3 regions of the Acidovorax sp. GW821-FHT09B03 genome follow, and region 1 is predicted to be linked to each of the others. Evidence: predicted binding sites of a transcription regulator. Region 1 holds the regulator's gene; each other region holds the start of a gene.
What was found. The regulator sigma-54, encoded in region 1, starts transcription at its own class of promoters, with help from an activator protein. The targets are predictions, from matches to a motif close to TGGCANGNAANCTGCTTT.
Positions count from the first base shown of each region.

Region 2: the regulator sigma-54 is predicted to act here: its motif matches at 1,168-1,185, upstream of AC07PA_RS05445 (ammonium transporter).
Region 3: the regulator sigma-54 is predicted to act here: its motif matches at 1,338-1,355, upstream of AC07PA_RS17515 (BMP family protein).

Region 1 covers NZ_JBWKPP010000008.1:243,781-246,045, reverse strand. Annotated here, with positions in the region: gene lptB (LPS export ABC transporter ATP-binding protein) at 1-340, shown strand, start outside; gene AC07PA_RS16975 (RNA polymerase factor sigma-54) at 404-2,005, shown strand; gene AC07PA_RS16970 (VOC family protein) at 2,006-2,265, opposite strand, start outside.
Region 2 covers NZ_JBWKPP010000002.1:459,877-462,141, forward strand. Annotated here, with positions in the region: gene AC07PA_RS05445 (ammonium transporter) at 1-1,097, opposite strand, end outside; gene ribD (bifunctional diaminohydroxyphosphoribosylaminopyrimidine deaminase/5-amino-6-(5-phosphoribosylamino)uracil reductase RibD) at 1,244-2,265, opposite strand, start outside.
Region 3 covers NZ_JBWKPP010000009.1:80,591-82,855, reverse strand. Annotated here, with positions in the region: gene AC07PA_RS17525 (threo-3-hydroxy-L-aspartate ammonia-lyase) at 1-330, shown strand, start outside; gene upp (uracil phosphoribosyltransferase) at 511-1,152, shown strand; gene AC07PA_RS17515 (BMP family protein) at 1,409-2,265, shown strand, end outside.

The sequences.
Region 1 (2,265 bases):
TCTGCGCGCCTCGCCTGCGTTGGCCCTGTCCGGCGGTGAGCGCCGCCGCGTGGAGATCGCCCGCGCGCTGGCCACGCAACCACGCTTCATCCTGCTGGACGAGCCGTTTGCCGGCATCGACCCCATTGCGGTGATCGAGATCCAGCGCATCATCGGCTTTCTCAAGGCGCGCGGTATCGGCGTGCTCATCACCGACCACAACGTGCGCGAGACGCTGGGCATCTGCGACCACGCCTTCATCATCAGCGACGGCCACGTGCTGGCCCAGGGAACCCCGTCCGAAATCGTCGACAACGCCGAAGTGCGCCGGGTGTACCTGGGTGAACACTTCCGCATGTAGCAGACCGATGGACCGCACGTTCGCCATGCACCTGCCTTCGCGGCAGCCCACCGGGGCTGTGCGATGAAGCCCGGCCTGTCACTGCGCGTATCGCAGCACCTGGCGCTCACGCCCCAGCTGCAGCAGTCCATCCGCTTGCTGCAGCTGTCCACGCTGGAGCTGGGCCAGGAGGTCGAGCAGATGCTCGACGAAAACCCCTTTCTCGAGCGCAATGCCGACGAGGCGCCGCGCGAAGAATTCGGCGTGGACACGGCCGATGCGCCCGTGCAGCCGGACGACTACAGCGCTGACGACGCGGTCTATTCCAACGCACCGGGTTCCAGCACGCCGAGCGAGTCGGTTCCCGATGCACCCCAGAGTGACGCGGAACTGGGCAGCAGCGCCAGCGACGAGCCTGACTGGAGCGGCGATGGCACCGTGGACGTGTCCCCCAACGATGCCGAGTGGGGTGGCGATGCGCCGGCCCGCAACCGCAACGATGCCGAGGGCGACGAGGCCGACGCCACCGAGCTGGCCCGCACCCATGAATCGCTGACCGCCTTCCTGCACCGCCAGGCGCTGTCGCTGCGCCTGTCCGAGGTGGACCGCGCGGCGCTGCGCTTCCTGATCGAATCGCTCAACGACGATGGCTACCTCGAGGAGCCGCTGGAAGAGCTGGCCATCGCCCTGGCCGGCCCGGACGACCTGGAGCAGATCGAGGAGCTGGTGCACCGCTTCACCGTGGCGCTGCGCCTGCTGCAGAGCCTGGAGCCCGTGGGCGTGGGTGCACGTGGCCTTGGTGAATGCCTCACGCTGCAGCTCACGGCCCTGGCGGCCGACGAAGACAGCGATGCCGACCCCGACACCGTGCAGACCGCGCTGCGCGTGTGCCAGCAGCCGCTGGAGATGCTGGCACGCCGCGACATCCGCCGCCTCACGCAGCTGTGCGGCGACGGCGAGGAGCGCACGCGCGCCGCCATGGCCCTGATCGCGCGGCTGGAGCCGCGTCCGGGGCGCAAGTTCGTCGATGTGGAGCGCAACATCATCGTGCCCGACGTCATCGTGCGCAAGGCCGGGCGCGCCAATGGCCGCGACGGGCAGCACAACTTCATCGTGGCCCTGAACCCCGACGTGATGCCGCGCTTGCGCGTGCACGACATCTATGCCGGCGCCCTGCGTGGCCACAAGGGCGGCGAGGGCCACCAGGCCATGCAGCAGCGGCTGCAGGAGGCGCGCTGGTTCATCAAGAACATCCAGCAGCGCTTCGACACCATCCTGCGCGTCTCGCGCGCCATCGTCGAGCGGCAAAAGAGCTTCTTCACCCATGGCGAGCTGGCCATGCGCCCGCTGGTGCTGCGCGACATCGCCGACGAGCTGGGCCTGCACGAGTCCACCATCAGCCGCGTGACCACGGCCAAGTACATGGCCACGCCCATCGGCACCTACGAGCTCAAGTATTTCTTCGGTTCGGGCCTGGGCACCGAGACCGGCGGCAATGCATCGAGCACGGCCGTGCGTGCCCTCATCAAGCAGTTCGTCGCGGCCGAAAGCCCGGCCAAGCCGCTGTCGGACAGCCAGATCGCCGAGATGCTCAAGGAGCAGGGCATCGAGTGCGCGCGCCGCACCGTGGCCAAGTACCGCGAGGCGCTCAAGATCGCGCCGGCCAACCTGCGCAAGGCGCTCTGATCAGGGCAGGCTGCGGAAGGCCCGGCTGGAGATGCTGACGGCATTGCCGTCCGGGTCCTTGGCGTTGGCGAACGCATAGCCGTTGGCCTGGTGCGTGGGGCCGAAGGCCAGGTCCTGCGCCAGCGCATGGGCCTTGAAGGCTTCCACGTCGGGCACATGAAAGCACAGCTTCACCCCCGCTTGGCCCAGCTTCACGCTCTTGGCCGCCTGGTGTATGAGGATGCTGGCGCCGCCCTGGGGGGCATTCAGTTCGATCAATC
Region 2 (2,265 bases), on a different contig from region 1:
AGGGCACCGTACACCACCAGCCCACCCAGAAGGGCCCAGACCACGCCCAGGGTGGTGCCGATCAACTGCGCGCTGAAGGCCACCCCGCCGAGGCCGCCCAGGGCCTTGCTGCCGAAGATGCCGGCGGCCAGGCCGCCCCAGGTGCCGCACAGGCCGTGCAGGGGCCAGACGCCGAGCACGTCGTCGATCTTCCACTTGTTCTGCGTCAGGGTGAACAGCAGCACGAAGATGGTGCCGGCGATGGCCCCTGTGACCAGCGCGCCCAGCGGGTGCATGAGGTCGGAGCCCGCGCACACGGCCACCAGGCCCGCGAGCGGGCCGTTGTGCACGAAGCCCGGGTCGTTCTTGCCCAGCACCAGGGCGGCCAGCGTGCCGCCCACCATGGCCATCAGCGAGTTGACGGCCACCAGGCCCGAGAGCTTGTCCACGGTCTGCGCGCTCATCACGTTGAAGCCGAACCAGCCCACCACCAGGATCCAGGCACCGAGGGCCAGGAAGGGGATGTTCGATGGCGGGTGGGCGGAGATGGCGCCATCCTTGCGGTAGCGGTTGGCGCGCGAGCCGAGCAGCACCACGGCAGGCAGGGCGATCCATCCGCCCACGGCATGCACCACGACCGAGCCGGCGAAGTCATGGAACTCTTCGCCCGTGAGCGACTTGATCCAGGCCTGCACGCCGAAGTGCTGGTTCCAGGCGATGCCCTCGAAGAAGGGGTAGACGAAGCCCACGATGATGGCCGTGGCCATGAGCTGGGGCCAGAACTTGGCGCGTTCGGCAATCCCGCCCGAGACGATGGCCGGAATGGCCGCCGCGAAGGTCAGGAGGAAGAAGAACTTGACCAACGAATAACCGCTTTGCTGGACCAGGGTCTCGGCCCCCACGAAGAAATGGGTGCCATAGGCCACGCTGTAACCCACCGCAAAGTACACCACGGTGGACACGGAGAAGTCCACGAGGATCTTGACCAGGGCATTCACCTGGTTCTTCTTGCGGACCGTGCCCAGCTCCAGAAAGGCGAACCCGGCATGCATGGCCAGCACCATGATTGCCCCGAGCAGAATGAACAAGGCGTCCGTGCCCTGTTTGAGTGCTTCCATACCATCTCCACGCGATTGTTTGATCTGTTTTGGTGCATTTCACTGCGTCTTGCAATGAATGCACCAATTTCAAGCAAAAAATGCGCCAGCATGTGGCATGTGTCCCCGCGGTGGTGCTGTGCTGTTTTGGTGCGGGTGAGGGAGGGTCAGAAGCGGTCGCGCCCCTGTACCCGGGCCACAATGCGCAGATCGGGTCCGAGCCGGTCCACGGAGACGTACTCGAGCGCGGTGCCATCCGCCAGCGCTTGCAAAGGCGCCGCCTGGGCGATGCCCAGGCCCGGACCGAGCAGCCGGGGCGCCAGGTAGAGCAGCAACTCGTCCACCAGCAGCCCTTCGCGCAAGAAGGAGCCGTTGAGCTTGTGGCCGGCCTCCACGTGCAATTCGTTGATAGCACGCCGGCCCAGGTCCTGGAGCATGGCGCCCAGGTCCACCTTGCCCTGGGGGTTGGGAAGGCAGATCACCGTAGCGCCCTGGCCCTCCAGGGCCGCTTTTTTCGCCGCATCGTCGCTTGCGGTGTAGATGAGGCAGGTGCGGCCCGGGATGGAGAAAAGGCGCGCCTGCAGTGGGGTCTGCAACTGGCTGTCCACGATCACCAGGTGCGGCTGGCGTGGCGTGGCGACATCGCGCACATCAAGGCGCGGGTCGTCATCGAGCACGGTGCCGATGCCCGTGAGCACGGCGCAGGCGCGGGCGCGCCAGGCATGGCCATCGGCCCGGGCTGCGGGCGAAGTGATCCACTGGCTCTGCCCGTTGGCCAGCGCGGTGGTGCCGTCCAGGGAGGCGGCGGTCTTCAGGCGCACCCAGGGCGTGCCGCGCACCATGCGGCTGAAGAAGCCGATGTTGAGTTCGCGCGATTCCGTCGCGCCAGGGCCTACCACCACCTCCACGCCGGCAGCGCGCAGGCGCGCAAAACCCTGGCCCGAGACCAGGGGGTTGGGGTCGGCCAGGGAGGCCACCACCTTGCCGATGCCGGCACCGATCAGTGCATCGCAGCAGGGCCCTGTGCGGCCCTGGTGCGAGCAGGGCTCCAGCGTGACGTAGGCGGTAGCTCCCTGCACGCCGTTGCCCCGTGCGGCCGCATCGCGCAGCGCCATGACCTCGGCATGCGGGCCACCGGCCTGCTGGGTGAATCCCTGGCCGAGGACCTGGCCGTTGGGCGTGGTGATCA
Region 3 (2,265 bases), on a different contig from region 1:
GGCCAGCAATCGCTGCGCAGCGGACAGCTGGTGCAGATCCCCACGCCGCACACGATTGCCGACGGCGCACAGGCCCGATCGCTCGGGCAGATCCCCTTCCCCATCATCCAGCGCCTGGCGGAAGACATCGTCACCGCCACCGACGAGCAACTGGTCGAGGCCATGCGCTTCTTTGCCGAGCGCATGAAGCTGGTGGTGGAACCCACGGGCGCCCTGGCCTTTGCCGGTGCACGCCACGGCAGCGTGGACGTGCACGGCGCAAAGGTCGGCATCCTCATCAGCGGGGGCAACGTGGACATGGCAAGGTACGCGCGCTTTCTGGCGGATTGACTCCCCCCGAAGCGACTGCGTCGCCTCCCCCTCAGGGGGCGCCTCCAGTGGCCCGGCAAAGCCGGCTCCACGGGGTCTCTGGCATGTGGCCTTGCCAGTTTCCACGCCCGCAGGCTCAAAGGGACGTCAAAATACCGTCACCGCCATTCACATTCACCGCCACATAACAAAGGCCGCGCCATGAGCCCCGCTACCACCAACGTCACCGTTATCAAGCACCCCCTCGTCCAGCACAAGCTCACGCTGATGCGCAGGAAGGACGCCAGCACCAACAGCTTTCGCCGCCTGCTGGGCGAGCTGAGCACGCTCATGGCCTACGAGGTCACGCGCGACATGCCGCTGCAGGACATCGAGATCGAGACCCCGCTGGAGACCATGACCAGCCAGGTGATCGACGGCAAGAAGCTGGTGCTGGTCTCCATCCTGCGCGCGGGCAACGGTTTTCTCGACGGCATGCTCAATGTGGTGCCTGGCGCGCGCGTGGGCCACATCGGCCTGTACCGCGACCCGGCCACGCTGCAGCCGGTGGAGTACTACTTCAAGATGCCGTCCGAGATGGACGAGCGCGACATCATCGTGGTCGACCCTATGCTGGCCACCGGCAACTCGGCCGCCGCCTGCGTGGACCGGCTCAAGAAGCTCAACCCGCGTTCCATCAAGTTCGTCTGCCTGCTGGCCGCGCCCGAGGGTGTGGCCACGCTGCAGAAGGCGCACCCGGACGTGCCGATCTTCACCGCCGCCATCGACCGCGAGCTCAACGACCATGGCTACATCCTGCCGGGCCTGGGTGATGCCGGCGACCGGATCTTCGGCACCAAATAAGCCGCGCCCCACAAGCACGGGGCAGATGGCCGCTGCGGGGATGCGATCCCCTGCAGCGGCATTTTTTTGCCCCATGCCGGTGCGAATTCTTACCATCTGGTGACTTTCTTCTGGCAGACTCCCTGGCGACGCCTGCGGCTGCATCACCGCAGGGCATCCGCTGGCACGCGACACCAGCCGTCCATTGGCGTGCTAATTGCTTGAGACAACGCCTAGATTCGATCGCCCATCCTCCATCCGAAGAAGGACCCACTCCATGACCTCACGCCGCATCTTCACCGGCCATCTGTTCTCCACCTCCCTGGCACTGTCGGCCATGATCGGCCTGGCGCCCGGCGCCGCGATGGCGCAGGCCAAGACCAAGGTGGCGGCGATCTACACGGTGCCCTACGAGCAGCAGTGGGTCAGCCGCATCCACAAGGCCCTCAAGGCAGCCGAGGCGCGCGGCGAGATCGAGTACAAGTCCAGCGAGAACGTGACCAACGCCGACTACGAGCGCGTGATGCGCGAGTACGCCACCGGCGGCAACCAGCTCATCGTGGGCGAAGCCTTCGCGGTGGAAGCCGCCGCCCGCAAGGTGGCCAAGGACTTCCCCAAGACCTCGTTCCTGCTCGGCTCCTCGGGCAAGCCGCAGGCGCCCAACTTCAGCGTGTTCGACAACTACATCCAGGAGCCGGCCTACCTGTCGGGCATGGTGGCCGGCGGCATGACCAAGAGCAACAAGATCGGCATGGTGGGCGGCTTCCCCATCCCCGAGGTGAACCGCCTGATGCACGCCTTCATGGCCGGTGCCAAGGAAGTGAACCCCAAGGTGGAGTTCACCGTGAGCTTCATCAACAGCTGGTTCGACCCACCGAAGGCCAAGGAAGCCACCTTCGCCATGATCGACAAGGGCGCCGACGTGCTGTACGCCGAGCGCTTCGGCGTGAGCGATGCCGCCAAGGAAAAGGGCAAGCTGGCCATCGGCAACGTGATCAACACCCAGGACAAGTACCCCGACACGGTGGTCGCATCGGCCCTGTGGAACATGGAGCCCAGCATCGACCGCGCGCTCAAGCTCGTAAAGGAAGGCAAGTTCACGCCCGAGGACTACGGCCCGTATTCGATGATGAA